DNA from 2 places in the Lysobacter rhizosphaerae genome. Region 2 is predicted to be linked to the other one. Evidence: riboswitches for the same ligand, from Rfam matches in the RefSeq annotation. Region 2 holds a riboswitch; the other holds the start of a gene.
The links. A riboswitch is a leader RNA that binds a small molecule or an ion and turns the genes downstream of it on or off. The one in region 2 is predicted to bind cyclic di-GMP.
Positions count from the first base shown of each region.

Region 1 (15,883 bases), on a different contig from region 2:
ATGGCGGCGCGCCGGGATTGCATTTCTACACGCTCAACCTGTCCAAGCCGACCTCGAGCGTGCTCGCCCGGCTGGGATGACCAGCTGCGGTGACATTGCTGAACTACAGCCGCTCCAACAGCGGAGGTTCAGCATGAACGGGGGCGCTCACACACCACGTTGACCAAGCGAACCGGAGCATCACGCGTGTCCCGGATTCATCGGTCGCGTCGTGAAACCCCTTCGTTCCGCGCTGTTCACCGTAGTCGCAGCATTGGCCGCATTCAGCGCCGCGCCGCCGCACGTAGCACGCGCCGGCGAGAGTCCCATCCTCCAGCGATGCCAGGCGCCAGACGGCAACGCGGTCTACACCGACAAACCCTGCGCGGCATTCCGCGCGCAACCGACGCGCATCTCCGAGGAACTTGCATTCCGCCTCGCGATGGCCGACACGGGCGACGAACAGGCGACGCTCGGGAGTGTCTATCGCGACGCGTCCGAACCACTGCACGAAGCCATCCCTGGTCGTCGCTCCGCCGCCGCGGGTTGTGCGCGATCCCCCGAGCAGTTGTCGCAGGACCTCGTCGGCGCATTCGCACTGCACGACGTCAACCGCGTCGCCGAAAGCTATCACTGGGCTGGCATGAGCAACCGCAGCGCGCTGCCAGTGATGAAGCAACTCGAACGACTGTCCGCCCAGCCGCTGTCGGATGCACGCTTCCTCTCCGCCTGGATCGGATCGGGACAGCAGACCGTGATCCCGCAGGATGCCGGCCTGATGCAACTGGTGTTCGCCGGTGGCAGCAGGCGCATCGTCGATTTCGAAGTACGCCGGTACGCGGGCTGCTATTTCATCGCTTCCTGAACTCCGCCTGCCCCTCCACCCACGGCTGCGCGATCTGGGCCGGGCCTCACTTTTCGCCTCCGGACCCCGGCGCTAGGCTGCGGGACATGTTGCTTCGCCCGCTCCCGCTTCTCGTCCTGGCCTGCACGCTCGCGGCACTGTGGCCGCAGGTGGCGCGTGCCGACGTGCGTCGCTGCGTGACCGCCAGCGGCCAGACCATCTTCACCGACCGCATGTGCAGCGAAGTGGATGCGGTCGAGCGCCCGGCCCATGTCGAAGCGCCGCCCGCCGCGGCGGTGCGCCGCGTCGGCGGCTGCGCACGCACGCTGCAGGACCTGGTCTTCGAAGTGAACGGCGCCATCGAAACCCGCGACGCCAACCGTCTCGCCGGGGTGTATCACTGGCCCGGCACCTCCGCGGATGAGGGCTATCGCATCTGGACGCGACTGGATGTGGTGGCGAACCGGCCGCTGGTGGACATCGTGCCGGTGATGCCTAACCGCCCCGACGCCGGCAGTGAAGGCACCAGCAACGATGCCAGCAACGATGCCGGCACCGCCGCGCCGGCCAAACCTGTGGATGCCGAGCTGTACCCGCAGACCGCCGTGGGCCGCAACCCGGTCGCCCTGCGCGTGGAGCAGACCCTGGACCACAGCGCGACGCCGGCGCGCACGGTGTTCGGGCTGACCCATTACTTCGGCTGCTGGTGGCTGCGGTTCTGAGGCCGTACCGGAATAGGCCACGGTCGCCGGCTTCCGCTCAACGACCCACCCGTGATCCAGGGCCGCGCGGGAGACCACTCGGCCTTTTTCATACCCCCCATCCCCGGGGTTCAGTGCCGCCATGGGCGGGGCGTTAAACTACGCAGTCTTTGTCCCCACCGAGAACCCGAATGGCCATGCACTACCCCGAATGGATCTGGCACAACGGCGCGATCAAGCGCTGGGCCGAGGCCACCACGCACGTCATGGCGCACGTCGTGCATTACGGCTCGTCCGTGTTCGAGGGCATCCGCAGCTACCAGACGCCCAGCGGACCGGTGATCTTCCGCCTCACCGACCACAACAAGCGCCTGTTCGCGTCGGCCAAGATCTACGACATGGCGATTCCGTACTCGCTGGAACAGATCAATGCCGCCTGCCGCGAAGTGTTGAAGGCGAACGAGAACACCACCGATTACCTGCGTCCGGTCGCGTACCGCGGCCTGGGCGGCTTCGGCCTGTCCGCCGACACGCCGGTCGAAGTGGCGGTGGCGACGTGGAAGATGGGCCAGTATCTCGGTGCCAGCGTGGTCGACGAGGGCATCGACGCCTGCGTGTCGAGCTGGCAGCGCTTCGCCCCGAACACCATCCCGGCCGGCGCCAAGGCCGGCGGCAACTACCTGTCCGGGCAACTGGTCGCGCGCGAGGCACGCCGGCTCGGCTTCGGCGAAGGCATCGCCCTGGCCTCCACCGGCCTGCTCAGCGAAGGCGCGGGCGAAAACCTGTTCCTGGTGTTCGACGGCGTGCTGCACACCTCGCCGGTCAGCGCCGCGCTGCTCAATGGCCTGACCCGCAACACCATCATCACCCTGGCCCGCGCCAACGGCATCGAAGTGGTCGAACGCGACCTGCCGCGCGAGTACCTGTACCTGTGCGACGAACTCTTCATGTGCGGCACCGCCGCGGAGATCACCCCGATCCGCTCGGTAGATGGCCGCCAAGTCGGCACCGGCAAGCCGGGCTCGGTCACGCGCCGGATCCAGGACCTGTTCTTCGGCCTGTTCGACGGCCGGACGCCGGACAAGCACGGCTGGCTGGAGCCGCTGTAACTCTTCAGTGGCTTATGCAAGATTTTCGGTTTTGCATCGTCAAATTTGATGAGGCGGGCTTCGTTGCGACGTATGCATGATTCGAAGCGTCCGAAAACGGACTAAGCATCCATACAGTCAAGGCATAAAGGAACTATGACGATGCGTGAGCTCACCGATTCCGAAATCGAAAACGTTAATGGCGCCGGCTTCTGGTCGGACCTGTGGGATCTGTATACCGGAGGTAGTCATTGTCCCGGGCACCAGAGCACCTATAACCCGTTCTCCCAGCCACCGAAGCAGCCGATCTGAGATGCGCCTCCTGATCGTCAGATCAGGAGTCACTGCCATGGACGGCGATTTTCGCCGTCCATGCAGCAAAGTTGCTTAGCGGTCGGCAGCGATCAGAGGATCGCGCGTGGTTCGCGACCGAAGGTAAGGATAGCTACGACACCTTTCGCGCCGCCCGGCAGCACTCGTACTTCCCAATCGTACAGATCGCACAGACGCCGGACGATCGATAGGCCAATACCGCCGCCCTGCGAATGACCGGCATGTGTGCCGCGATAGCCGCGTTCGAACAATTTGGCAGCATCTTCCGCGCTCAGCCCCGGGCCGGAGTCGATCACTTCCACAGCCTTTGGATGCATGCGTACGACGACCTGGCCCTGGGGCGTGTACTTCACCGCATTGCCGATGAGGTTGCCCAGCGCCACCGACACGGCGGACTCCGGCGCATCCACCACCAGCCCGCGTGGACCTTCCAGCAGCAGTTGAAGCGGCTTGCCGCCCAACTGCGCCCGATGCGCATCCAGCAGCTGCTCGGCCACCTTGGCGACATCGGTCGCGCCGTGGCCGCGTTCGTTGCGCGAGAGCAGCAACAACGCGCTGATCAGGTCGGTGCACTGCTGCTCGGCGCGCTGGATGCGCTGCAGGCGCGCGCGGGTGCGTTCCTCCAGATCCGGCTTCGACAGCAACAGTTCCACCGCGCCGCGGATCACGGCCAAGGGCGTGCGCAGTTCATGGCTGACGTCGGCATTGAACTCCCGGTCGCGCTGGACGACGTGGGTGAGGCGTTCGGCATAGTCGTCGAGCGCCTCGGCGAGCTGGCCGACTTCGTCATCGGGGAAGTGCGAGGCCAGCGCTTCCGGTTCGGCGCTGCTGCCGGACTGCTTCAGGCGGGTGGCGAGCTCGGTGACCGGGCTCATCACGCGCGACGCGGCCCACAGCCCGACGACGAGCGACAGCAGGGTGAACACCACCACCGAGATGTAGATGGCGCGATTGAACTGTTCCTCCCCGCGCATAGTCTGGGTCATGTCGTAAGCGAGGAAGAACCACTCGTTCGGGGTCTTGCGGACCGCCAGCTTGTAGACGAATGGTGTTCCATCTCGATTGGTACCAGAGATGTTCTGGATTCCATCGGGCAGACGGCCCCACTCCGGGAAATCCCTCCGCAATCTCTCGCTTTCCGGGGAAAAGACGTAGGCTCTGATCTGCTGGATCGGCACCTCCGGATTGCGATTGGGATCCGAATAGAACCGCCGCGCGTACTCGTCGATGTTGCGGTTCATCACGTCCTCGACCAGCGCATTCTCGACGCGCGACCGCGTCCAGTTGGTCGCGTACGCAAACAGCGCGGTCAGGCCGAAGCCCAGCAACACGAAGGCCAGGATGATGCGGCTGCGCAGCTGGCGCCGGTAGCGGGTCTTGGCTTTGCGGACGGGGCCGGGTTCGATGGGCATGGTCAGGCAAGGGTCGGGAGCGCGGGGAGCGCGCGGCACGCCGGTGGCGCCACCGGCGGGATTTCAGGAATCACTGCGCTTCGCGATTACGTCCCCATTGCTCCCTCATGCCCGCGCACGGCAGCGCCGGGGTTCAAGCGTTTTCCGGCGGTGCGATGCGATAGCCAATGCCATGGCGGGTCTGGATCAGCGGAATATCGAACGGCTTGTCGACGACCGCGCGCAGGCCGTGGATATGCACGCGCAGGGAATCCGAATCCGGCAGCTCCTCGCCCCACACCCGGGTTTCCAGTTCCTGCCGCGTGACCACCGCCGGCGAGGCTTCCATCAGTGCCTGCAGGATCTTCAGCGCGGTCGGATTGAGTTGCAGGAGCTTGCCCACGCGACGCACTTCCAGCGTATCCAGGTTGTATTCGAGGTCGGCGACGTTGAGCACGCGGGTCTGCACGCCGCGACCGCGCCGCGCGAGTGCATTCAGCCGGACTTCGACTTCCTGCAGCGCGAACGGCTTGATCAGGTAATCGTCGGCGCCGCTGTCGAAGCCGGCCAGCTTGTTGTCGAGGGAATCGCGCGCGGTCAGTACCAGCACGGGCGTCTGCTTGCGCGCTTCGTTGCGCAGCTTGCGACAGACCTCGAGGCCATCGAGGCCCGGCAGGTTGAGATCGAGCACGATCGCGTCGAATTCGTGCACTACTGCCAGGTGCAGCCCGGTGATGCCGTCCGCGGCGAAGTCCACGGTGTGCCCGCGTTCCTCGAGAAAGTCGCCAAGGTTGGCGGCGATGTCCTGGTGATCTTCGATGACGAGGATGCGCATTGGGACCATCCGTTCCTTCAGGTAAGGCTTCGACCGTGCGGCCGCTGCCGGGTTCCGGAGGCGCGTGGCGCGCGACCGGAGCGTCAAGGAGTTGAAATTAACAAATCTGTTTTAACAAATCCGTTTTAACAAATTTGTTTTAACAAATCTGTTCGCGATGGTCTTGTGACCGTGCGCGACGTGTCCCCAGCCACCCAAAAGAAAGACCCGGATGCGGGGCCGCCGCATCCGGGTCAAAAAGGGTGTTGCCCCGATTACCGTCATCCTGCGACCGACTACTGACGAGGAAGCAGCGGGATTCCGGTCTGCGCAGGCTACGCCTGCCGGGACTAAAAGTCCGTTAAAAAGGGCACGTAAAATTTCGTTATTTAGCCGCGCCCGCGCCGGCGCAGAATCAGCATTTAACAATTAACTTGCTGATTTCAATAGATAACTTTCACCGGCGGTTTTTTCATGGAGCGCCCGCCCCGTGGACGCGTGGCGCGGTCCGCCCCGCTTGAACCGGGCCCCGACGTAGTCGAGCACGGCCCCGGCCACGTCCACCTCGCTGGCGGCCTCGATGCCTTCCAGGCCAGGCGAAGCATTGACCTCGAGTATCAGTGGTCCGCGCTTGGAGCGGATGAGATCGACACCTGCCACGCCCAGGCCCAATGCGTGCGCTGCGCGAATCGCCACGTCCTGTTCGGTGGCGCTCACGCGCACGCCCTTGGCGCTGCCGCCACGATGCAGGTTGGAGCGGAAGTCGCCCTTCGGCGCCTGCCGCTTCATCGCCGCGACCACCGAATTGCCGACCACGAAGCAGCGCAGGTCGGCGCCCTTGGCCTCGGCGACGAATTCCTGCACCAGGAAGTTGGCGTACAGGCCACGCAGTGCCTCGATCACGCCGCGCGATGCAGACGGCTTCTCGGTCAGCATCACGCCCGCGCCCTGCGTGCCCTCATTGAGCTTTATGACGTGCGGCGGCGGGCCCAGCATCGCCAGCAGGTCCTGGGTGTCATCGGGGTTGTCGCCGAACACGGTGATCGGCATGCCGATGCCTTCGGCCGCAAGCAACTGGTGGCAACGCAGCTTGTCGCGCGCCTTCAGGATCGCGTCGGAGGAATTGGGCGTGTAGGTGCCCATCAGTTCGAACTGGCGCAGCACGACGGAGCCATAGCGGGTGATGGAAGCGCCGACGCGCGGGATCACCGCGTCGTAATCGGTGATCTGCCGGCCCTTGTAATGCATGGAGAAACCGTCGCTGGCGATACGCATGTAGCAGCGCAGCGGATCGAGCACACGCACGCTGTGCCCGCGTTCACGCGCCGCCTCGACCAGGCGGCGGGTGGAGTACAGCTTGCTGTTGCGCGAAAGGATCGCGATTTTCATGGGAGCCTGGAATGGGAGGCGCGAATCGGTGAATGGATGGCGGAAACCCGCGACTGGGAAACGGGCCGGGCGATGGCCGGTGTACCGACTTCGCGTCGCCCATGGAGGAACGATCGCGCCGGGTCCACCGCGAACCATCCCGCCATCGCCGTGCGGCCGAGCAGCATCGGAAACAGCATGCCCTGCCGATCGGTCAGGTTTATTTCGATTTCGCGTTCGACGCCGGCCAGGGCCAGCGTCGTGCGCAGGAAGATGCGCCGCGTGCGATGGCCGCCGGAGTCGATGACGTCGCGTTCGTCGAACACGGGTGCCGCTGCCTGCACCGTCGCCTCGCCGTGGCCGTCGTTGCTGAGACGGAAACCGACCCACGGCCCACCGCGTTCGCTGAACCGCCAATAGCGGTCGACATGCAGCGCCGAGCTGCGCGCACCGCTGTCGATCTTGCATCGCACGGCGGGCAAGCCCAGCCGCGGCAAGCTGGCCCACTCGCGCCAGCCGAGCATGATCCGCTCGCGAGGAATATGTCGTGCCATGCCAAACACCTGCGGAAAAAAGAAAAACGGCAGTCACTGTGACGCGACTGCCGTTACGGTTTTGTTGCCGCGGTTTGCAAAGCTCCACGAGCATCGAACTGGAGCGGGTGATGGGAATCGAACCCACGCTATCGGCTTGGGAAGCCGAAGTTCTACCATTGAACTACACCCGCTGACGGACGGCAGTCTATGCCCCGGGTTACGCGCTTGGCAACGCGGCATGGCGGGCCGCCCGGCCACAAAAGCAAAGGGCCCCGAGGGGCCCTTCGCCTGGTTCATCGATCGATGTGCGTCAGAAATCCGCGCCGACCGTAGCGAACACCGTCGCATGGTCGGCGTTGCTCTGGCCCACGGTCAGGCTGGTACCGATGTTGGCTTGCAACCCGAAGACCTTGGTGCGCGCACCGAAGGTCAGCGTGCCGTAGTCCTGGTCGAACTGCACGCCGGGCACGGCGTACGGCGCGGTATCAGGCATCGACTGCAGCTGTGCCTGGGCCTCCGCGTCCGCGTCCTCGAACTCGCGGTCCACGGTCAGGCGCGCATACGGCTGGAATTGCTCGCTGATGGCGTAGGTCGCCTGCCAGCCGACGCTGCCGATCAGCGAATCGAAATTCTGGTCCGGATAGGCGAGCGAGGTGGACTGGTCGGCGTGGTTCTCCTTGAACCCGTCGATCTCGATGCGCTGCGCCAGCAGGCTCAGCACCGGGCCATGGCGCAGCGCGCCATCGCCGAAGTCCCAGCCCGCGCTGACGCCGGCGGTGAGGTTGTCACCGTCGGCCGAACTGCTGTGCTTGCGCACGGACTGGCCGAGCGTGACTTTGCGATCGATGTCGAAGTCGACCTGGCTCCAACTCAGCTGGCCATTCGCCCAGGCGCCGTTGTCGGCGTACCAGCCGATGAAGCCGCCCAGGCTCAGGTCGGTCTGGTCGAAGCTGCCGCCGTTGTGGCCGAAGTCCTCTGACTGGCGGCCGTAGCCGGCGAACGCGCCGTAGACGAGGTCACCGCTGCTCCAGTCGACGCCGAAGCTCAGCGTCGGGCCGGCGCCGTCATAGATGTCGCCGTCGTCATAGCGCTGGAAGTCGCCGCGCAGGTCGCTCCACCACTTCATGCCGTCCGCGGCCGGCTTGCCGGTGTGCGCGGCGACGCGTTCGGCGCGCGAGCGGCCCACCATCGACGCCGAATTCGGCAGCAGCGCCATCTGGCGCGGGGCCTCGAGGATCGATACTGCGTACTCCGCGATGATCTGGTGGGCTTCGGTACTGGGATGCACGCCGTCGGCGAAGGCACGGCCGCTGCCGGTGCTCACGCAGGTCAGCGAGGTACCGGCGCAGGCGGGGATGGTCGCGCTGTTGAAACCGTAAGCGCCGGGATCGGCACTGATTTCGTGCAGCAGGTGGTAGGTGTCCAGCGGAATCACGCGCAGGTTCTGCTGGGCGAGGCCACCGAACAGGGTCTGGTTGTAGCCGTTCACCAGTGCGGTGATGCCGGCCGAGCCAGCCGCACCCTGCGACAGGCCGAACGGCGTCAGGCCGACGTCGGGCATGGTCGGCACGAGGACATAGCGCGCGCCAGCATTCTCCAAGGCACCGACCAGCCCGACCTGTGCCGCCGCCGAACCGAGGAACTGTGCCGGCGTGGTGGCGCCGTTGAGGGTGAAGAACAGATCGTTGGCGCCGCCCCAGACCGTGTACAGCGCATTCGGATCAGCCGCACCGCCGCCGAGGTAGGCATTGACCTGGGTGGTCAGCGAGGGGGCGAAGCTTGTCGGCGGGCTGGGCGGAAAACCCGGACCCGGCACGACGGTGGCGCCGCCAGCGGCGTAATTGCTGCCGGTGCCCGGGATGCGCGTGCCGGTGTTGGTCAGCGACCATGCCGGTGCCGCGTTGGTGCCGTAGTAGTTGGCCAGGTACTCGGACCACACCAGGCCAGGATTGGTGGTGAAGCGGCCGACCAGGGCGTTGGACGGATTGGGCGGCGCCAGCGGCGACGGCTGGATGAGGAAGTTCCGGTAGAAACCCGAATCGGTCAGGCTGTCGCCGAAAAAGATCGTATTGGAAAAGGTTCCTGCAAACGCTGGAGCCGTGGCCAGCGCCAGGGCGGCGGCAAGCAATCGGCGGACGGGCTTCTTCATCGGTTCTCTCCCCAGAGTGGACTTTCTTATGGTTGGCTTCTGGCGGGGCGCAATACGCCCACGCATGGCGCACGCATCGAACCATGCCGTGACGCGCTCCACAAGGGGCACTGCGGCATGGCGCACAACACTGGCCCCGGCCCGCGAGTGCCGCGACAATGCCCGCATGGACATCGTTTTGAACGGCGAGCAACGCGCCCTCGCCAATCCCATTACCGTGCTCGAGCTGCTGCAGGCCGAAGGACTCGGTGAGCGCCGTGTCGCGGTCGAGGTGAACGGCGAGATCGTGCCGCGCAGCCGCCACGGCGAACGCGCGCTGCACGAGGGCGACCGCATCGAGATCGTGCACGCCCTGGGCGGCGGCTGAACCGGCGTCGCGGCGATGCGTACCCCGGAAACAAAAAACCCGGCTGGGGAGAGAGCCAGTCGGGCCAGTCAAGACGCGCGGTGAACACCGCGGTAGTGGGAACCCGGCCATCGGGGCGGAGGGAGTCGCCCGGATCCTCGGCTTTGCGGCCCCGGCTCGCACCGGGTGTGCTCTTGTACATACCGACGGTGTAAACCGCGCGTAGCAGGGACCTCTTCGCCGGGGGGAGACGCAGGGGAACGCTCGCCGTGCCGGGCCCGATGCATCCTGCTGCATGAACCCAACGCGTCCGCGCAGTCGGAACGGCCACTCTCGCTGCAGATCCCTGCTCCAATCGACGAACGGTAGGCGGAGCGGAGCGCCCGGCGCGCTCAGTCGGCGCAGCGGCATCACCAGCGCCGTTGCCAAAGCACCACTGCTAAAATCCCGGGATGACGCTTCCCGCCCTGTTCACGCCGCCCGCGGATCCATTGATCATCGCCGGCAAGGCTTATTCCTCCCGGCTGCTCACCGGCACGGGCAAGTTCAAGGACCTCGACGAGACCCGCCGCGCCAGCGATGCCGCCGGCGCGCAGATCATCACCGTGGCCATCCGCCGGACCAACATCGGCCAGAACCCCGGCGAGCCCAACCTGCTCGACGTGCTGCCGCCGGACCGCTTCACCATCCTGCCCAACACCGCCGGCTGCTACACCGCCGACGACGCGGTGCGTACCTGCCGCCTCGCCCGCGAACTGCTCGACGGCCACACCCTGGTGAAGCTCGAAGTGCTGGGCGACCAGAAGACGCTGTACCCCGACGTGGTGCAGACGCTGGCCGCCGCCGAAACGCTGGTGAAGGACGGCTTCGACGTCATGGTCTACACCAGCGACGACCCGATCCTGTGCCGGCGCCTGGAGGAGATCGGCTGCGTCGCGGTGATGCCGCTGGCCGCGCCGATCGGTTCGGGCCTGGGCGTGCAGAACCGCTACAACCTGATCGAGATCATCGAAAACGCGAAGGTGCCGATCATCGTCGACGCTGGCGTGGGTACGGCATCGGACGCGTCGATCGCGATGGAACTCGGCTGCGATGGCGTGCTGATGAACACCGCCATCGCCGGCGCCAGGGATCCGGTGCTGATGGCGCATGCGATGCGGCTCGCCGTCGAAGCCGGACGCGCGGCGTTCAAGGCCGGGCGTATCCCGCGCAAGCGCTACGCGAGCGCATCGTCGCCGTTGGACGGGCTGATCGGCTGATGTCTGAGCAGGACGCCCGCAAGGCCCCGCCCAAGCCCTTCACCATCGAGGAAGGCCATCGCAAGGTCCGCAGCTTCGTGCTGCGCCAGGGACGCTTCACGCCGGCGCAGCAACGCGCGTTCGACGAGCTGTGGCCGCGTTTCGGCCTGGACTATGCGGGCGTGCCGCGTGATTTCGACACGGCGTTCGGCCGCAGCGCGAAACGCGTGGTCGAGATCGGCTTCGGCAATGGCGAGGCCCTGCGCTACGCCGCCCGGCACGACCCGGACCGCAACTACATCGGCATCGAAGTGCATGCGCCCGGCGTGGGCCGCCTGCTCAACGCACTCGCGGAGGACAGCAGCGACCATGTCCGCCTGTACCACCACGACGCGGTCGAAGTGCTGACCCATGAGATCGCCGACGCCTCGCTCGATGAGGTCCGCATCTACTTCCCGGATCCATGGCACAAGAAGCGCCACAACAAGCGGCGCCTGGTGCAGCCCGATTTCGCGAAGCTGATCGTCGGCAAAATCGCCCCCGGGGGCCGCTTGCACCTCGCCACCGATTGGCACGACTATGCCGAGCAGATGTGGGACGTGCTCGATGCAACACCGGGCATCGTCAATCGCGCTGGGGAGCGCGGCTGCGTGCCGCGACCGGAGTGGCGGCCGCAGACGCATTTCGAAACCCGCGGCCAGAAGCTCGGCCACGGGGTGTGGGACCTGCTGTACGACAAGCCGTAGACCGGCCTGGCCACTGTTTTCCCCAAAAGGAACGCAGCGCGTCATGGCCTTGGGAACTACTAAGCAATGCGGCGGATCGAAACTCCGCTCACGAACGAGAAGTCTCAAGCGACCAGCCTGACGAATGGACACCGCCCTCCCGCTCACCACCGACATGAAGCTCGTCCTCGGGCTGGTGGGGTTCACGATGGTGATGTTCCTGTTCGAACGGATCCGCGCGGACGTGGTCGCGCTGGTCGTGCTGGTGCTGCTCGGCCTGTCCGGCCTGGTCGAACCCGAACTGCTGTTCAACGGCTTCTCCGGTAATGCCGTCATCAGCATCGTCGCGACGATGATCCTCGGTGCCGGCCTGGATCGGACCGGCGCATTGAACCGCCTGGCCGCCTGGCTGCTGCGGCGTGCCAACGGCATCGAGCAGCGCCTGCTGCTGTTCACCACGGCCGTCGCCGGCCTGAATTCGTCCTTCATGCAGAACCCGTCGGTGATGGCGCTGTACATGCCCGTCGCCTCGCGCTTGTCCTCGCGCACGGGCGTGTCGCTGCCGCGCCTGCTGCTGCCGATCGCCGCGGCCATCGTCATGGGTGGCGCACTGACGATGGTCGGCAACTCGCCCCTGATGCTGCTCAACGACCTGCTGGTCGCCGCCAATGCCAACCTGCCTTCGGGCGCGGCGACCATCGAGCCGTTGAAGATGTTCGCGCCGTTGCCGATCGGCGTGGCGTTGCTGGCGACCTCGCTGGCCTACTTCCATTTCTTCGGCGACAAGCGCCTGCGCGAGAAGGAAGAAACCGGCGGCGGCGCCACGCCTGCGCGCACGCAGAGCTACTTCGCCAAGACCTACGGCATCGAGGGCGACGTGTACGAGCTGACGGTCAGCGCCGACAGCCCGCTGGTGGGCATGTCGGTCGGCGAAGCCGAAGCCATCCGCGGCGCACCGTTGCTGCTGGCGCTCAAGACCGGCGACGAGTCCCGCCTCGCCCCGCCCGCCGATGCCCGCATCTGGGTCGGCAGCGTGCTCGGCGCGATGGGCGACAAGCAGGGCATTTCCGATTTCGCGCAGAACCATTTCCTGCGCCTCAGCACGCGCCTGCGCAACTTCGCCGACCTGTTCAATCCCAGCCGCGCCGGCATTTCCGAAGCGGTGTTGCCACCCACATCGAAGTTCCTGGGCATGAAGGCCGGCGACCTCGGCCTGCGCAAGAACCTCGGCCTCAGCCTGCTGGCGGTGAACCGCGACAAGCAGGTCCTGCGCGAAGACCTGCGCAGCATCACCCTGCGCAGTGGCGACATGCTGGTGCTGCACAGCATCTGGACCGACCTCGCCGAAGCGTCCGAGAGCAAGGACCTGGTCGTCGTCACCGACTATCCCAAGGGCGAACAACGCCCGCACAAGCTCAAGATCGCGCTGGCGATCTTCACCGTGTCGATGCTGCTGGCGCTGTCCTCGCGCCTGCCGGTGTCGATCGCGCTGATGACCGGCGTCGCCGGCATGCTGATCGCGGGCGTGCTGCACATCGACGAGGCCTACGCGGCGATCAACTGGCGCACCGTGTTCCTGATGGCCTGCCTGATCCCGCTGGGCTGGGCCATGGATTCCAGCGGCGCCGCGGCGTGGGTGGCGGGACATTCGCTCGAACAGTTGCCGCGCGGCACGCCGGTATGGCTGCTCGAACTGGTCGTGGGCCTGTTGACCACCGCGTTCTCGCTGGTGATCAGCCATGTCGGCGCGACGATCGTTGTCGTGCCGCTGGCGATCAACCTCGCGCTGGCCGCGGAAGGGAATCCCACGGCGTTCGCCCTGATCGTGGCGCTGTCGGCGTCGAACAATTTCATGACGGCATCGAATCCGGTGATCTCGATGATCATGGGACCCGCGGGCTACACCGGCAAAGAGCTGTGGCGCATCGGCGCGCCGCTCTCGCTGCTGTACACCGGCGTGATCGTGTTGATGGTGGAACTGCTGTTCCGCTGATCCGCGCCGTCGCTATGGCGCCAGCCACACCTGGCCGTCGCGCACTTCCACCGGCACCACGCGCAGGGCTTCGCCACGGCAGGGACCGCCGACGCATTCGCCCTGCACCAGTTCGAAACTCGCGCCGTGTGCCGCGCACACCAGCAGGCCTTCCTTGCTTTTGAGGAACTGCCCCGGCGCCCAGTCGAGGCGACGCCCCGCATGGGGGCAGATGTTGAGCCACGCGCGTACCGCCTCGCCCTGGCGATAAAGGATCAGGGATTCGGCATCGCCTGCGATCACGGCCTCGGTTTCGGCAAAGCCGCCATCGGCAATGCCGTCAAGTGTGATCAGCGCCACGCGCGTCGAAGGGCTGGGTGTGTCCACGGTCTCATTGTTTAACGGAGTTCTCACACTCGGTCGGGACGCCCGGTCGATACTGCGCGCCCGGTCCCCGCGACCGGGATTGTGTCACCACCGGGGATGTCCGACGAATGTTTGCCCACGCCTTCCGCTTCGACCAGTTCAACGTGCGCATGCGTAATGCGTTTTCGGCACCGCGCAAGCCGCGCCACCGCGTGCTGCGGGTGGTTCTCGGCATCGTCGGCGTGGCGTTGCTGGCGGTGCTGGTGATGTTCGGCCTGTTCGTCGGTGCGGCCATGATCGCCACCGGCCTGCTGTTCAAGCTGTGGAAGCAGCGCGGCAAGCCGGCCCTGGCTACGCGCGATGCGCGCGTGCTCGACGGCGAATTCCGCGTCGTCGATCCCGCCTCGCTGCCACGCTGACCGTGCGCGACGTCGTCGCCGCAGCGCCGCAGCCCCGCGTTCCGGTGCGTGGCACCGGCATCGACGCAGGCAGCAGCTTCCCCGTCCACCGCATCTACTGCGTCGGCCGCAACTTCGCCGACCATGCCCGCGAAATGGGCGCGACGGCGCCCGCCTCGGCCGCCGAGCGCGGCAATCCCACCTTCTTCCTCAAACCCGCCGATGCCATCGTCACCGACGGTGCGGTGAGGTATCCGCGCGGCACGCGCGAGTTGCACCACGAAGTCGAACTCGTCGCTGCGCTGGGCCAGGATGCGCGTCCAGGCGTCGTCGCTGTCGAGGATGCAATGGCGCTGGTGTACGGCTACGCGGTCGGACTGGACCTCACCCGTCGCGACCTGCAGGCCGCGGCCAAGGCCAAGAGCCTGCCATGGGACACCAGCAAGTCCTTCGAGCACGCCGCGCCGATCAGCGCGATCGTTCCCGCTGCGGACCTCGGCGCGCTCGAAGGCCATACGCTCGCCCTGCGCATCAACGGCGAACTGCGTCAGCACGGTTCGCTCAGCGACCTGATCTGGAACGTCGCAGACATCCTCCACGAGTTGTCGAAGCTGTACGACCTGCGCGCCGGCGACCTCGTCTTCATGGGTACGCCCGCCGGGGTCGGACCGTTGCAGCCGGGCGACGTGTTCGAGGCGCGGCTGGACGACGCCCGCCAGCAGGCGGCCGTGGTGCTGCAGGGCCACATCCTCGCCTAGGCACCACATCCTTCCTGGTGCGCTTGGGTATAGTCGGGCGCGGCACCTGGTGCCATCCATTCCGGGAGGGTCAAGATGGGTCTGATTGCGGAATTCAAGGAATTCGTCGCGCGCGGCAACGTGGTCGACCTCGCGGTCGGCGTGGTCATCGGCGCGGCGTTCGGCAAGATCGTCACCGCGATGGTCGACGGCATCGTGATGCCGGTCATCAGCATGGCCACCGGCGGCGTGAGCGTCGCCGACTGGAAGCACGTGATCACCCCGGCGCAACTCGACGCCACCGGCAAACAGGTGGCCGCGGAAGTCGCGATCAAGTACGGCATGTTCCTGCAGACGGTCATCGACTTCGTGATCGTCGCCTTCGTCATCTTCATGGTCCTGAAGGCCTACAACCGCCTGCGCAAGCCGGCCGAAGCCGCCCCGGCTGCCACGCCGGAAGACGTCCTGCTCCTGCGCGAAATCCGCGATTCGCTCAAGCGCTGAAGGTCATCCGCAGCCACGAGCCGTGCTCGTGGCTGCCGCCAAAAACTGTCACGCCTGCGTTGACGTGGAGCACAGCGTATCGAAGCCGCCGGCGGTTAAGCTCGCGGCTTCGTCTTTTTTCCGCCCCTTCCTATCGCACCAGGAGTCGTGATGCGCGCTGTGCCGTGGTTCCTCGCTTCCTCCCTGCTTGTTGCCGGCACGCTCCACGCCGGACCGCGCGCCACCGTCATTCCCGCCAAGGCGATTGCGGCCGCCACGCAACTGCGCGAGCAGGCGCTGGCCAGCAACCTGGGCTACGAGATCACCGAATCGCTGACCACCGAGGTCGGCCCGCGCCTGGCTGGCAGCGAGGCCGATGCGCACGCCGTGCAGTGGGCGCAGGCGAAGTTCAAGG
Region 1 is NZ_BAAGXO010000007.1:112,975-128,857, forward strand. Features, by position in the region: gene metF (methylenetetrahydrofolate reductase [NAD(P)H]) at 1-80, shown strand, start outside; gene ACYVGE_RS09670 (hypothetical protein) at 212-844, shown strand; gene ACYVGE_RS09675 (hypothetical protein) at 931-1,545, shown strand; gene ACYVGE_RS09680 (branched-chain amino acid transaminase) at 1,716-2,633, shown strand; gene ACYVGE_RS09685 (hypothetical protein) at 2,775-2,924, shown strand; gene ACYVGE_RS09690 (sensor histidine kinase) at 3,017-4,357, opposite strand; gene ACYVGE_RS09695 (response regulator transcription factor) at 4,491-5,171, opposite strand; partial or broken gene rimK (30S ribosomal protein S6--L-glutamate ligase) at 5,682-6,539, opposite strand; gene ACYVGE_RS09705 (ATP-dependent zinc protease family protein) at 6,536-7,072, opposite strand; tRNA gene ACYVGE_RS09710 (tRNA-Gly) at 7,172-7,245, opposite strand; gene ACYVGE_RS09715 (autotransporter domain-containing protein) at 7,365-9,203, opposite strand; gene thiS (sulfur carrier protein ThiS) at 9,370-9,570, shown strand; cyclic di-GMP riboswitch class I at 9,665-9,752, opposite strand; gene ACYVGE_RS09725 (thiazole synthase) at 10,002-10,808, shown strand; gene trmB (tRNA (guanosine(46)-N7)-methyltransferase TrmB) at 10,808-11,533, shown strand; gene ACYVGE_RS09735 (SLC13 family permease) at 11,658-13,505, shown strand; gene ACYVGE_RS09740 (Rieske (2Fe-2S) protein) at 13,518-13,871, opposite strand; gene ACYVGE_RS09745 (hypothetical protein) at 13,979-14,269, shown strand; gene ACYVGE_RS09750 (fumarylacetoacetate hydrolase family protein) at 14,266-15,006, shown strand; gene mscL (large-conductance mechanosensitive channel protein MscL) at 15,082-15,489, shown strand; gene ACYVGE_RS09760 (M28 family peptidase) at 15,640-15,883, shown strand, end outside.
Region 1: linked by a shared signal. The riboswitch ahead of ACYVGE_RS09715 (autotransporter domain-containing protein) and the one ahead of ACYVGE_RS00165 (isopeptide-forming domain-containing fimbrial protein) in region 2 are both predicted to bind cyclic di-GMP.

Region 2 (15,883 bases):
CAACGACTTCGCCAACGCCCAGCGCTACTTCGATCGCGTCAGCCTCGAGGGGCCGTATTCCAACCAGGCGCTGCTCAGTGCCGGCTGGGCCGATGCCCAGGCTGGAAACTTCCAACGTGCGCTGGTGCCGTGGAAGATTCTTGCCGCGCGCGACTCGACCGACAGCGCCGTGCAGGAAGCGAAGTTGGCCCTGCCTTATGCCTACGGCAAATTGAACCTGCATGGCCGCGCCGCGGTGCTGTACGACGAGGCATTGACCTCCTTCGGTGCGGAGCTGCAGAAGCTGGACGCATCCACTCGGAGCGTGCGCGAGGGCGCTTTCCTCAAGGCGCTGGTGCGGGAGGAAATCCACCAGGACGCGCTGTGGGTGGTGAAACTCCGCGAGTTGCCGGACACGCCCGATACCTTCTACCTGACCGCGCTGATGGCGTCGCACGACTTCCAGACGGCGCTGCAGAATTACCTCGACCTCGATGACCTGCACCGCAAACTGGAATCCTGGCAGTCGAGCTTCGACGCCTTCGATGACCTGATCGCCCAGCGCCGCGATTATTACGAGCCGCTGTTGCCCGGCATCGACAAGCAGTTCCGCGAACTGGATTCGCAATACAAGTTGCGGCTGGAGCAGCGCGACAACCTAGCACGGCGCCTCAACGATCAGCTCACGAAGCCGAGGCCGGAACTGCTCGCCAAGGCCGACGAACGCATCCTGCTGGAACGCATCCGCGCCACGGAGACAGCGCTCGCGCGTCTTCCGCAAGAACAGCGCGGCGAACTCGCGGAGCGCACCGAACGCCTGCGTGGTGTGATCAGCTGGAAGCTCCGCACCGAGTACCCAGATCGCCTGACCGAGGCGTACGAGCACCTGGCGCTGCTGGACACGGACCTTGAAGCCTTGCAGGTCCGCTACCAGTCCTTCGTGCGTGCGCGGCAGGCGAGTGTCCACGCCTATACCGGTTACGACGACGGCATCCTGGACCTGCGCAACCGCGTGCGCGATGCGTTGGAGCGCGTGAATCAATTGCAGAAGCAGCAGGGCTCGCTGATCGAGGCCGTGGCCATCACCGAGCTGACGGCACGCACCGAGCGCCTGAAGGGCTATCAGGTCCAGGCGCGCTATGCCGTTGCGGACAGCTATGACCGCGCCAACCAGGCGCAGGGCGCGACAGCGCCACCGAGCGCACCGGCAGCACCGGCGGCACCTGCCGAGGGGGGCAAATGAGGTTTCGCCTTCGCCACAGCGTGATCGCGGTGCAGCTCGTGCTGCTGGCTGCCTGCGCGCATACCGAGCGCGCCGGCACGCTGGCCTCCTTGCGCCGGATGGAGCCTGACACCACCGATGTGCGTGTCGACCAGGGTCTCGAGAAGGCCATGGTGGGCTATCGCCAATTCCTGCAGGAAACACCGGCCGGCGAGCGTACGCCGGAGGCGATGCGTCGCCTTGCCGACTTGCAGCTGGAAAAGGAGTACGGAGTACGCGGCACCACCGAAATCGTGGTTGACCGCGCTCAGCCGGCTGCAGGTGTCGCAGCGACCGCGCGCACCGCGGATGCGAAGCCCGTGCAGTTGGCCGCGCCCGAAGCGGTCACGAAGATCGCGGCGGCTTCCCATGCCACCGGCAAGGCCACCGCCGGCGCCGCTGCGCCTGCCGACATCGAGCGGCAGGCCGAGCAGCGCGCGGCGACGGGGCAGGACATCGCTACCACGGCCACTTCCGGTGTTGCAGCAACGGAGGCGGGCCCGCTCGAAGCGATCCAGCTGTACGACAAGCTCCTCGCCGAATTCCCCAACTACGCCTACCGCGACCAGGTGCTCTACCAGAAGGCCCGCGCCTACGACGAACTCGGTCGTGTCGACGAGGCGATGGCGGTCATGGAGCAGCTGGTCAAGGGCGACCCCAACTCCGCGCTCGCCGATGAAGTGCAATTCCGTCGCGGCGAGCGGTTCTTCGTTCTGCGCAAGTACCGCGATGCCGAGAACGCCTACCAGAGCGTCGTGGCGAAGGGTCCGGTCTCGGAGTACTTCGAGCTTTCGCTGTTCAAGCTGGGCTGGTCGTTCTACAAGCAGGATGCGTTCGAGGAAGCGCTGCACCGCTACTTCGCGTTGCTCGACAACAAGGTGTCCAAGGGCTTCGATTTCGATGCGAAGCACACGCCAGCCGAAGACAGCCGCGTCGAGGACACCTTCCAGGTCACCGCGCTGTCCTTCTCCAATCTCGGCGGGCCTGAGGTCATCGGCGAGTATTTCGGCGAGTTCGGCCACCGCCCCTATGAGGACCGCGCGTATCGCTACCTGGCCGAGTTCTACCTCTCCAAGCAGCGCTACCAGGATGCCGCCAAGGTCCTGACGGACTTCGTCGGGCTCTACCCGTTCCACGCGTCGTCGCCGGATTTCAGCCTGCGCACCATCGGCATTTACGAGACGGGCGGCTTCCCGCTGCTCGTGGTCGAGGCCAAGCGCGGCTTCGCGGCCAGCTACGGGCTGAAGTCCGAGTACTGGAAGCACCAGTCCATCGGCAAGCGGCCGGATGTAGTGGCTGCGCTCAAGTCCAATCTGATGGACCTGGCGAACTACTACCACGCGCGTTACCAGGATCCGAAACAGGCTGCGGAAAAGGCGCAGAGCTTCACCGAAGCCTCGCGCTGGTACGGCGAATTCCTCGATTCGTTCCACGACGACCCGGCGGCGCCGGGTGCGAACTACCAGTTTGCGGACCTGCTGCGCGAGAACGGCAACTTCCGTTTGGCGGCGGCGCAGTACGAGCGTACTGCCTACGACTATCCGGCTCACGAGAAGGCCGCAGCCGCGGGTTACGCTGCGATCTTCGCGCACCGCGAGAACCTCAAGGTGGTGGCCGCGTCCGAGCAGGAGGAGAGCAGGCGCGCGACCGTGGCCAGCTCGCTGCGTTTTGCCGACACCTTCCCGCAGCATGAGCAGGCACCCACCGTGCTGGTTGCCGCCGCGCAGGACCTGTTCGATCTGAAGGACCATGCCGCCGCGCGCAATGCCGGGCGCAAGCTGCTGGAGAAATTCCCGGCCGCGACGCAGGAGTTGAAGCGCACAGCCTGGACGGTGGTGGCGCATTCGTCGTTCGAGCTGGCGGACTACCCGGTGGCGGAGCAGGCCTACGTGCAGGTCCTGGCAATGACGCCTGCAAGCGACGCGTCGCGGGCCGACCTGGTCGAGAACCTCGCGGCCTCGATCTACAAGCAGGGCGAGGCGGCCAACACCGCCGGCGATTACCGCGCCGCTGCCAACCACTTCCTGCGCATCAAGGATGCGGCGCCGACCTCGAAGATCCGTGCCGGCGCCCAATACGACGCGGGCGCGGCGCTGGTGCGCTTGCAGGACTGGAAGGGTGCCGCCACGGTGCTGGACGAGTTCCGTCGCGACAACCCCACGCACGCGCTGGTGAAGGAAGCGACGCAGCAGATCGCCAATGCCTTGCGCCAGGCCGGCGATCTGGCGAGCGCGGCGGGCGAATACGAGCGCGTCGCCGACGGCGCCACCGATCCGAAGCTGCGCGCCGAGGCCCTGCTGACGGCCGGCCAGTTGCACGAAGACGCGAAGGACTTCGATCGTGCGCTCGCGGTTTACACCCGCTACGTCGGCGAGTTCCCGAATCCGGTCGAGGATGCGGTGGAAACACGCAACCGCATGGCGGAGATCCACAAGACGCGCGGCGACGACGCCCGCTACCGCGCCGAACTGCAGAAGATCGTGCAGGCGGATGCCAGCGCGGGCACCGGGCGCAGCAATCGCACGCGCACGCTCGCCGGTCGCGCCGCATTGGTGCTGACCGAACCGCTGTACGCCGGCTTCGCGGCGATCGAGCTCAAGCAGCCGTTCGAGAAGAGCATGGCCGCCAAACAGAAGGCCATGTCGGCGGCCATCAAGGGCTTCAACGCCCTGGTGCCTTACGAGACTCCCGATGTCACCGCCGCCGCCACGTTCTACATGGCCGAGGTGTACGCCGGTTTCAGCCAGTCGCTCAACCAGTCCGAACGACCGGCCGGCCTCAAGGGCGCGGAACTGCAGGACTACAACGACCAGCTGGACGAGATGGCATTCCCCTTCGAGGAGAAGGCCATCGACCTGCACAAGAAGAACCTCGAGCTGATGCAGGCCGGCGTCCACGCTCCGTGGATCGAGAAGAGCCTGACGCGCCTGGCGCAATTGTCTCCGGCCCGCTATGCGCGCACCGAAGTGAGCAGCGGTTTCGTCGCTTCGCCGGAAAAATACGAATACATCCAGCCGGCCCCGCCGCCCCCCACCGAAACCAAGCCCACCCAGTCAGTTGAAGCCAGCGACGTCGGAAGCGCTGCCGCGCCCGCCGCTCCAGCCGGCAATGGAGATGCCGATGCGCATTGATCCGACGTACCGGCGCGCAGCCCGCCATGCCGCGCGCCTGGCCGCGATATCGCTGGTCTATTTTGCTGCCACGGCCATGGCGGCACGCAAGGAAGGCCCCGGCGTGCACGCCACCGCCACCGGCTTCACCATCGTGGAGTCGGCCAAGGTCGATGGCGCGACGCGGGCGGACTACGCGCGCGCGGCCGGCCTGCTTGCGCAGGAGCGCTACGCAGAGGGCATCGCCTTGATGCAGGCGGTCGTGGCGAAGCAGCCCAAACTCACCGCCGCGCACATTGACCTTGGCATCGCCTACGCGAAAACCGACGAGCTGGACAAGGCCGAAGCGAGCCTGAAACAGGCGGTCGAACTGCAACCGCAGCATCCGGTCGCCTGGAACGAGCTGGGTCTGGTGCAGCGCCGCCTCGGCAAGTTGAGTGACGCGCGCACTTCCTACGAGAAATCGCTCGCCGCCGCGCCGGGTTTCCATTTCGCGAGGCTCAACCTCGCCGTGCTCTGCGACATGTACCTCGCGGACCCGTCCTGCGCACTGGAGAACTACCTCATCTACCAGCAGGTCGTGCCTGGCGACAAGCAGGTGGCGGGCTGGATCGCCAACGCCCGTTCGCGGGTCGAAAAGGGAGCGAAGTGATGCTGCGCGCGACTCTGTGCATGTGCCTGTTGCTGCCAATGGCGGCGTTCGCCGCCGAACCGGCGCCGCAGGATGCGAAGGCCGAAGCCAAACCCGCCAAACCCGCCAAGCCCGGCGCAACGAAACAGTCGGGCAAGGCGAGCGACAGCATGGTGCTGTCCGGCATGTCCATCGTCGGCAACGACGAGGCGCCGAAGGAACTCGTCATCGTGCCGTGGAAGAGCTCGCAGCTGGGCGATGCGCCCGGAATCTCGCGCCTTCTCGACGATGCCACGCAGCCTGTCGACAAAGACGTGTTCATGCGCGAGCTCGCGTACTACGGGCTCAAGTCCGCCGAACCGGGCGACAAGTGAGCTAGCGCTTCAACAACCTTTTCTACCGATCTTCAACGACTCCAGTGAGGGCAGTGCCATGGGTTTGATTCAATCAGTAGCGCATTTCTTCGAGGCCGGCGGCAAGATGATGTTGCCGATCCTGCTCGTCGGCCTGGTGGGCCTGGCGATCGCGATCGAACGCTTTGTCACCATCGCCCGCGCGCAGGCGCAGACCAAGCGCATGTGGGCGCAGGTTGAGCCATCGCTCGGCGAAGGCGACTTCGACAAGGCCCGCAAGATCGTCGATGAAGACAAGGACAACACGCCGCTTGGGCGCCTGCTCGGCGCCGGCCTGGCCATGCAGGGCGCGGTGCGCCGCCGCGACGATGTCGAGAAGGCGATGCAGGAAGGCATCATGGAAATCGTGCCGCGCCTTGAAAAGCGCACGCATTACCTCGGCACCTTCGCGAACCTCGCGACCCTGGTCGGCCTGCTCGGCACCGTCTCCGGCCTCATCAGCGCGTTCAGCGCGGTGGCGATGGCCAACCCGGCGGAGAAGGCCAACATGCTGTCGGCCAGCATCTCCGAAGCGATGAACTGCACGGCGTTCGGCCTCGGCACCGCGGTTCCGCTGCTGTTCCTGCACGCGTTCCTGACGTCACGGACCCAGCACCTGGTCGAGAGCCTGGAAATGGCCGCGATCAAGTACCTGAACGTCCTGACGCTGCGCACCAATCGCATCGCGCAGCAGGGCCCCGTCCAGAACATCCGGGCCGCCTGAAGGCAGGAACAGGAGAGACGACGCCATGGCCCTGATGCCCCGCCGCAAGCCACCGGCCAAACCGGTCGAGCTGATGCTCGTGCCGATGATCGACATCTTCACCGTGATGGTCACGTTCCTGCTGATGACGGCGGTGTTCTCGCGCATTTCGATCATCCAGCTCGACCTGCCGAGTGCGTCCTCCGCCGCGCCCACCGAACCGGCCTTCCGTCTCGAAGTGATGGTGCGCAAGGAAGGGCTGGAGCTGACCAACGGTCGCGACACGATCGCCGTGTTGCCCGTGGAGAACGGGGTTTATCCGCTCGAGAAGTTGTCGCTCCTCGCCGCCGACCTCAAGGGCCAGCACGTGGAAGTCGACACGGCTTCGGTGCTGATGGCCCCGGACGTGGCCTACGACCATCTGGTGCAGGTGATGGACGCGGTCCGCAGCACGGACCTCGCAACCGCCAACAGCCATGGCTTCACCGGCACGCCCGATGAGCGCGGCCGCATTTCAATGTTCCCGAAGGTCGCCGTGGGAGACGCACCATGAGGATGTCGCTGAACCCGTTTCGTGGCGCACGCAGGAAGCACGAGGATGTCGAGCTCAACCTGATCCCCATGATCGACATCATGTCGGTGATGGTGGCGTTCCTGCTGATCTACTCGACCGAAGTAGAGGTGGTCCAGAACGCCAAGGGCGTGGAGGTTCCTATCTCCACCGCCGAGGCCAAGCCCGCCGAGACCGTGGTGGTGACGATCACCCAGGACATGCTGCTCGTGCAGGGCGAAGTGATCGCCACGATGGACCAGGTCCGCGATCCGAAGACCGCGCTGATCGAGCCGCTGCGCGAGTACCTGTCGCGCCCATTGACCACCAGGAGCGGCGCCGCGCAACAGGCCGCGCTCGCCCACCGCGAAATCACCGTGCTGGCCGACAAGAGCCTGCCTTACGAGGTGATCCGCAAGGTGATGACGACCTGCACGGCGGCCGCCTACGACAAGTTGTCGCTCGCCGTGCTCGAGAAGGGCGGCAGCAGCGCCCCGGCCGGCGGTTGAGTCAGAACAAGTGACCGATACCAAGACCATGGAACTCGAAACCATCCAGGATGCCGCGGCCCAGAGCCCGCTCGACGAACGGATCGCGCACGCACGTGCGCGACTCGCCGAACTTGCGTGCGACCTCGCCGCGGTCGATGACGAGCTCGAATCCTTCGCCGGGGTGCGCTCCCAGCATCAGGTGCTGGAGCAGGCGTGCCGTGCGCTGGAGGAGCTGGACCAGGCTGGCGCTGCGGCCCTGTTCTGGGAAGGGCTCTCCGCGCAGGACGAATGGCCCGGGCACATCGCGCGTGCGCGTCGCCGTACCGAGTCCGTGCGCGCTCGCATCGCCGATATCGATGCGCGTCGCTGCGGCCTGGTGGAGCGGATCGGCGAGGAGAACGAGCAGCTCTACCTGCTCGAGGACGAAGCCTTCGAGTACCAGGAAGAGCTCGATCGCCTGCGCAACGAATGGATCGTCGAGCGCGAGCTGCAGACGGAGCGTGCGCGCCCGCACCTCATGCTGTGGACGCGTGGCGAAGAGGACCGGCGTTCGCGCAAGGGCCTGGCTATCGCGCTGTGCGTCTGGCTGGTGATGGTGATCGTGTTCCCCTTCATCCACGTTCCGCAGAAGATCGTCCCCGCGGCCGAGAAATTGCCGGAACGCGTGGTCACCGTGATCCCCGAGACCAAGAAGCTGGAGGAGGCCCCGCCGCCGCCGCCGGAACTCACCAAGCCGGTGGTGAAAAAGGTCGAGCCCAAGCCGATGAGGCCGACCGCGAAGGTCGAACCGCAGCCCGTTCCGAAGCAGCCGCAGGCGTCGAAGCCGCAGGGCATCCTGGCGTTCAAGGACAGCCTGGCAGCGGTGGACGACCTGCCTGCCGTGGCCGAGCTCGGCAAGTCCGCGAAGCTCAGTGCCGACACCGGCGCGGCGCGTCCGGAACGCGCCATGCTGGCCAGCAATGCGCCGGGAAGCAGTGGTGGCATCAACCTGTCCTCGCAGAGCCGCAGCTTCGGCAGTGGCGGTGGCGAGCGCGGAGCCATCAAGGGCGCGGCGCTGACCAGGGCCTCGAGTGGAATCAACGCGATCGCGTCCGCGGACAACAACAAGTCGGTTGGTGCCAGCGGCAAGGGAGGACGTTCCGGCGAGGAGATCCAGATCGTCTTCGACCGCTACAAGGCTGCGCTGTACCGGCTGTACCAGCGCGAGCTTCGTCGTGATTCCACGTTGCAGGGCAAGGTCATCCTGCGCCTGACCATCCAGCCGGACGGCAGTGTTTCGATGGTCCAGGTGCAGTCGTCGGAAATGGATGCGCCGGACCTGACCTCCGGCATCGTGGAGCGCGTCAAGGGCTTCAACTTCGGCGCGAAGGACGTGCCTGCGGTAACGATCGTGTACCCGATGAATTTCCTGCCGTCTGGTTGAGACGACGCGTCGAAACGCGCGTTTCAAAGCAAAAAAACGCAATACGACAAAGGCAAAACCACCGAAAGGTGGCGACGCAAAGTCACCGGCCTGTCGGGCGCGCAAAGCGCCCCATGGCAGCGGGACCGCCGGAACCTGCGCCCGAAGCGCAGGCATTCCCTTGGTCCGTCGGTGGCTTGCGTCGCACGCGAACGGAGTGAGGGTGTATGGATCTGGGGCTCGCACGCAAAGCAGGAACAGGCAAGAGCTGGATTCGCATCCAGCTGTGCGCCTTGTTGGTGCTGCTCGGCACGACGTTTGGCGCATATGCGGCGGACTGCGTTGCCGATTACGGCGGCGTGATCGACGGCAACGTGGTCAACCCCGCCCCCAGCCAGTTGACCATCGACGGCAACTGCGTCATCCGGAACTTCCAGCAGCCGAACCCGCTCAATACCAACATCAGTTTCTATACGTCGCCAGGTCAGAACGACGACCGGTGGCTGGTGGTGTTCGACAACGTCGACTTCACCATGGGCAACATCGCGTGCGACGCCGTGCACCAGCACCACATCTGGTTCGTCAACGGCTCGCTGCAGCGTGTGCGGCCGAACTGCCAGAACTTCCTGGTCCCGGTGGAGTCGATCAACAAATCCGCGCCGTCGTACGCGGCCGTGGGCGTGCCGTTCACCTACCGGCTACTGATTCCCGTCCTGATCGATCCGTCCAGCGGCACGGTGGTGCTCAACGGTGCCTCACAGAACGATCTGCACGGCATCACCTTGTACGACAACATCGGCTTTGATCCGGTCACCGTGTACCTCAACGGGCTGGATGACGGCGACCCAAGCACGCCGCCGGCGCAGCTGCCCACCGTGATTCCCGGCACGGGCGTCGACATGAGCCTGGTCGGCACGCCCAGCGTGCGCTGGTGCACGGACCTGTCCTGCACGACGCTGGGCGCGCCCATCAATCCGAACATCGTCGCCAATGCGAATGGCCTGATCGAATTCCACTTCCCGCCGGGCTTCATCCTGCCCAAGGGCGGGCGGCTGGCGATCGACATCACCACCGTGCTCAACGACAACCCGAGTGTCAATGTCCTCGGGAAGTCCTTCGTAAACACGGCCATCTGGCAGTTCGGTCGCCTCATCGACAGCACGTTCTATACCCCGCTGCCCGGCGAGAACGGCATCTCCAATCCGACGCAGATCGCCGGGCCGAACCTGGTCGTCAACAAGACCGGTAGCGCGGCGCTCGGTAGTGGCGGACTGAACCTCGGCCAATGGGGCGACTTCACCGTCGACGCGGTGAACACGGGCCAGTTCGACGCATGGAATGTCACGCTGCTCGACCGCCTGCCCGACGGCCCGAACGGCGGCATGTGCGACATGACGCCGCAGATCACGAGTGTCCAGCTCGGCGGCACGGCGTTGACCGAAGGCGTGCATTACACGCGCTCCTATACCGCGGCGCCCACCTGCGAGCTGAGCCTGAAGTTCCTCGACGCCGCGGGCCCGATCGCCCCCGGGCAGCACCTGGTGGTGCAGTACCGCACCAAGCTGGACGCCAACAGCCAGAACGGCGTCACCCTCACCAACGTCGCCGGTGCGACGAGCTGGTTCAACGACCGCAGCAGCAATCCCGCGCGCGTCGAGGTGACCCGCACGCTCACCAACGGCACGGTCGGCATCGACGACCACGAGGACGCGCACTCGCTCGCGGTCCTGCTGTCGGGCTACTTCTACGAGAAGACGGTGCGCGACCTCACCAGCGGCGACGATCCGGCGAGGACCGCCACGCCCGGTGACGTGCTGCATTACACCCTGCGCCTGCAGGCGACGAAGTCCGGGTTTACCGACGCCCTCTTCCGCGACCAGCTGCCGCCGGACTTCGTGCCCGGCTCGCTGGTGTTCACCTCGGTGCCGGCCGGTACGGTCAACAACAGCAATCCGGCCACGGGCCTGATCGATATCCGCGGCATCGACGTGGCGGCGGGCAATGAAGCGCGCGTCGAATTCAACGTGACGCTGCTCCCGACGCTGGCCAACCGCCACTTGGTCGTGAACCAGGCGCAGTTGCTCAGCAGCACAGGGACGTTCCTGGCGGACAGCGACGACCCGACCGTCAACGGCCAGGCGGATCCCGATCCTGCGGTGGACGACGAAGATCCCACCGTGGTGCGCATCGGCGCGCCGCCGGTCCCGCCCACCAAGGCGCTGCTGTCGCCGGCCAACGGCGAAGCCACCATTGGCGAGGAGCTGGTCTATCGCATCGCCGTGCCCGGCCAGGCGCGTAATTCGCCGATGTACGACGTGCAGGTCACGGACGTGCTCAGCGCCGATCTCGAGTACGTCAGCGCGACCGTATCCGTGGGCGGTGTCGTCAATGGCGCGGGCGTGGTGAATTCGAGCACCGCCTCGCAGCTGGACATCGCGATCGACCAGATTCCGACGGGCCAGCAGGCCTTCGTCGACGTGCGCGTGCGGGTGCGCAACGTGCTCGGCGCGCAGGAAGGCGTCGACGTCAGCAATACGGCTTCGGTCACCTACGCGGAAAGCGACAGTGGTCCGCGCGAACCCGCGCTCACGACCAATGCCGTGGTCTTCAACATCGTCGAACCGACGGTGAGGATCGCCAAGGTCGCCGATCGCGCCATCGCGGCCGTCAACGACGTCATCCGTTACACCGTCACGCTGACGGCGGCGAGTGGCGTTGATGCCTCTGGCGCATTCGATGTGTCGCTCACCGATACGCTCGGCGCGGGCCTGCAGTACGCCGGCAATCCGACGGTCACCGGCACCGGCAACACGATCGGTGCTCCCGTCGTCACCGGCACTGGCAGTGCCGCCGCACCGCAGACGCTGGTGTGGAGTCTGGCCGACGGCAATGCCGACATCGACATCGCCGAGGGCGCGTCGATCCAGGTTTCCTACGACGTGCGCGTGCTGAACTCCGTGCTCGCCGACCAGGACCTGATCAATACCGCCGTGGCGCGTTGGACCGGTATCGACGGTGCAACGGTCGTGGAACGTACGGGCGCCGATGGCCCCGGACAACTCAATGACTACGTGACGTCCCCGGCCTCGAGCACGGTGACCACGCCTGGTGCGCGTCCGTCCAAGGTCGTCACGTCCCCGGCATCGGGCCTGGCGACGATTGGCGAAGACGTCGTCTACACCATCACGGTGCCCAGTGCGCCGAGCAGCAGCGCGCTGTTCGATGTCGCCGTCGCCGATACGCTGGACGCGAACCTCGAATTTGTCGGGGCGACCGTGACCGGCGTAGCGGGCGCCAACACCGGCGGCAGTACGCCGACGCAGATGAGCGTCGTCATTCCGCAGATCCCCGCGGGCCAGCAGGCGACCATCGAGTTGCGCACCCGCGTGCGCAACCTCCTGTCCGCCCAGCAGGGCGTGCAGGTCAACAACACCGTTTCCTATACCTACGCGACCAGCCCGGGCGGCACCGCGAAGGCACCGCTGCTCAGCGCCCCCGCGACGTTCACGATCGTCGAACCGACCCTGAGCGTGACCGAGACCGGCGACAAGACCACCGCCGGCGGTGGTGATGTCGTGCGCTACACCGTGACCCTGGCGGCGGCCGGCGATGCGAATGCGTCGGACGCCTTCGACCTGCATCTGGTCGATACCCTTGCGGTAGGCCTCCAGTACGCCGGCAATCCGATCGTTACCGGTACCGGCAACACCCTGGGCGCGCCGGTGATCACGGGCAACGGCACGGCGGGCAATCCGTACGTGCTCAGCTGGAGCACGGCCGCCGGCAACGCCGACATCAACGTGGCGAAGGGCACGTCCGTGCAGGTCAGCTACGACGTGCGCGTGGCGAACAATATTGCCGCCCTGACGTCCCTGGCCAACAGCGTGGTCGTGGACTGGACCGGCCTCGATGGCAACAGCACCTTCGAGCGCCACGGCGCCGGTTGCCCGAACTGGACGGCGCCCAACGACTATTGCATCGGGCCGGCATCGTACGCGGTGCTCACCGATCCGCCGCGACTCGACTTCACCAAGACCGTGGTCAGCCCCATGCCCGCGCATCCGGGCGACGTGGTGCGGTACCGCGTGCAACTGAGCAACCTCAGCGACGTCAGCGCCGCCGGCATCTCGCTGGTCGACGAACTCGATGCGCTCAACAATCCGGCGAAGTTCGTGCCGGGCACGCTGGCGCTGGTCGGCGCGCTGCCGGCGGGCGCGGTGAACAACACCAATGCCAATGGCGGTGCGAAGGGCACCGGCTTGATCGACATCGGCAATCTCACGCTGGGCGCAGTGGGGTCGGGTTCGGAAACCGTGACCGTCGAATACACCGTGCAACTCGTGCCGGTGATCGCCAACGGCAGCGTCGTGCTCAACCAGGCCCGCGCGCAGTTCGGCACCCTGCTGCTGCAGCTCAGCGACGACCCGAGCGTCAACGGTCCGGCCAACCCGGACGTCTCCGGCGACGAGGATCCGACCCGCCTGCCGATCGAATCCGCGCCGCAGCTGGTGATCGAGAAGGTACCGACCTACCTGGGCGCGAATCCGAACGTGCTGATGGCAGGCGATTCGCTGCGCTACACCATCACCGTGCGCAATACCGGTACCGATCATGCGCATGGCGTGGTCCTGCGCGACCTCGTGCCGGCCAACACCACGTACGTGGCGGGCACCGCGACGCTCAACGGTCTGACCCTGGCCGATGGCCCCAACGGCTCGCCGCTGATCAACGGCATCGGTATCAACTCGCCGGTCGAGACGACCGTGGGTGTGGTCCGTGCCGACAACCCGGCCAATGCCGCCGACAACGTCGTCACCATCACCTTCAACGTCACCGTCGACGCGGGCGCGGTGGACGGCACCATCATTGCCAACCAGGCCTTCGCCACGGGCACCGACGTCATCGGTGAAGTGCCCTCGGACGATCCGCGCACGCCGGTCGTCAACGACCCGACCCGCGACGTGGTCGGCAACTCGCCGCTGATGTATGCCGAGAAGCTGGTGGCGCTGCGCATCGACAACGGCGCGCCGGGCGTGGTGGAACCGCTCGACACGCTGCGCTACACCATCCGCATCTACAACAACGGCAAGGCGCCCGCCACGCAGGTGATGCTGCGCGACAACGTGCCGCAGTACACGAGCTGGGTCGCCAACTCGCTCACCCTGAACGGCCAGCCCGTCGGCGTGCCCGATGGCGGTGTGTCGCCGCTGATTGCCGGCATCAACGTCGGCACGCTCAATCCGGGCCAGGTTGCGGTCGTGCAGTTCGACCTGCAGGTCAACGCTGGCACCGCCAATGGCACGGTGATCTCGAACCAGGCCACGGTAGCCAGCGTCGAAGTACCGCGCCTGCTGACCGATGGCGACGGCAATCCGGCGACCGGCCCCGAACCGACCGTCGTGGTCGTCGGCGGCACGCAGATGCTGACCATCAGCAAGCAGGTCGCGGTGGTGGGCGGCGGCATGGCCCTGCCGGGTGCCGAAGTCGAATACGTCGTCACCGTGCGCAACATCGCGCCGATGCCGGCCACGCTGGTGCAGGTCGTGGACGACCTCAACGCCTCCGCGCCGGGCCAGCTCATCTACGTCAACGGCTCGGCCGCCCTCGATGGCAGCACCGCTGGCATCACGGTGGTGGGCTCGGCGATCACGGCCGATTACGCCGGCAGCCACGGTGATCTCGCACCGGGCGCATCGGCCACGCTGCGCTTCCGCGCCACCATCGCGTCCGGCCTCGCAGCCGGAACGCGCGTGACCAACACGGGCGTGGTGAGCTGGAACAACCCGACCCAGACCGCGAGCGCGAGCGTCTCGTTCGATGTCGGCGGCCGGATCGGCGTCGGCGTGCTTAGCGGCAAGGCCTGGCACGACGCCAACTTCAACAAGACGGCGGATGCGGGCGAACGCGTCCTCGCAGGCTGGAACGTGCAGCTGTATCGCAACAACCGCCTCGAACGCAGCACCTCCACCGATGCCAATGGCGCCTGGCAGATCGCCGGCGTGGCGCCGAACGACACGTCGTCTGAGGCGATGGAAGTGCGCTTCACCGCGCCGGGTGCCACTGCGACCACGGCCAAGCTCGGCTACGCGGATTCGGTGTTCAGCAACGACCTGCAGCGCATCCATGCGATGACCGTGCAGCCCGGCAGCAACCTGTTGAACCTCAACCTGCCGATCGAACCCAACGGCGTGGTCTACGAGTCCATGAACCGTGGCGCGATCCCGGGTGCGCGTCTGCGCATGCTCGATGCCTCGGGTGCCGCGCTGCCGGCCAGCTGCTTCGCCGATCCGGCGCAGCAGGGTCAGGTCACGCAGCAGGGCGGCTTCTACCGCTTCGACATGAACTTCGCCGATCCGGCGTGTCCGTCCGGTGCCAGCTACGTGTTCGAAGTCGCGCCGCCGTCGTCGAACTTCATCGCCGGTGCCTCGGCGCTGATTCCGCCGACCTCGGATGCGAGCACCGCGGCGTTCTCCGTGCCGAGCTGCCCGGCCGGCGTGAGCGATGCCATCCCCGGTACCACGCAGCGCTGCGAAGCGCAGCCGTCCGAATTCGCTCCGGCCACTTCGGTGCCGGCGCGTTCGGCAGGCACCGCCTACTACCTGCACCTGCGCCTGGACAACACGTTCGTGCCGGGCAGCAGCCAGATATTCAACAACCACATCCCGCTCGATCTCGACCTGAGCGGTGCGCTGTCGATCAGCAAGACCACGCCGATGAAGAATGTCGTGCGCGGCCAGCTGGTGCCGTACACCATCACGCTGCGCAACCTCTCGGGCTTGCAGTTGCGCGATGTGCGCGCGGTCGACTCCTACCCGGCGGGCTTCCGCTACGTGCCGGGTTCGGCGCGCATCGACAACGTGCCGACCGAGCCGGTGCAGAACGGGCGCGAGCTGACGTGGAGTGGTGTCGCGTTTGGTACCAGCGACGAACACACGATCACCCTGCTGTTGGCCGTCGGCGCCGGCGTGGGCGAGGGCGAGTTCGTGAACCACGCGCGCGTCTGGAACGGGCTCACCAACCGTCCGCTTTCCGGTGACGCCACCGCCACCGTGCGCGTGGTGCCGGATCCGACCTTCGACTGCACCGACGTCATCGGCAAGGTGTTCGACGACGCCAACCGCAATGGCCACCAGGACCAGGGCGAAGGCGGCTTGGGTGGCGTGCGCGTGGTGAGCGCGCGCGGCTTGGCGGCTACGACTGACGCGCACGGCCGTTATCACCTGACCTGCGCGGTAGTGCCGAACGAAGACCGCGGCAGCAACTTCGTGCTGAAGCTGGACGACCGCACCCTGCCCAGCGGCTACCGCCTCTCCACCCGCCAGACCGTGATCGCGCGCGCCACGCGCGGCAAGGCGCTGAGCATC
Region 2 is NZ_BAAGXO010000001.1:25,339-41,221, forward strand. Features, by position in the region: gene ACYVGE_RS00125 (tetratricopeptide repeat protein) at 1-1,222, shown strand, start outside; gene ACYVGE_RS00130 (tetratricopeptide repeat protein) at 1,219-4,371, shown strand; gene ACYVGE_RS00135 (tetratricopeptide repeat protein) at 4,361-5,002, shown strand; gene ACYVGE_RS00140 (hypothetical protein) at 5,002-5,355, shown strand; gene ACYVGE_RS00145 (MotA/TolQ/ExbB proton channel family protein) at 5,414-6,097, shown strand; gene ACYVGE_RS00150 (ExbD/TolR family protein) at 6,123-6,629, shown strand; gene ACYVGE_RS00155 (ExbD/TolR family protein) at 6,626-7,135, shown strand; gene ACYVGE_RS00160 (AgmX/PglI C-terminal domain-containing protein) at 7,146-8,540, shown strand; cyclic di-GMP riboswitch class I at 8,582-8,673, shown strand; gene ACYVGE_RS00165 (isopeptide-forming domain-containing fimbrial protein) at 8,747-15,883, shown strand, end outside.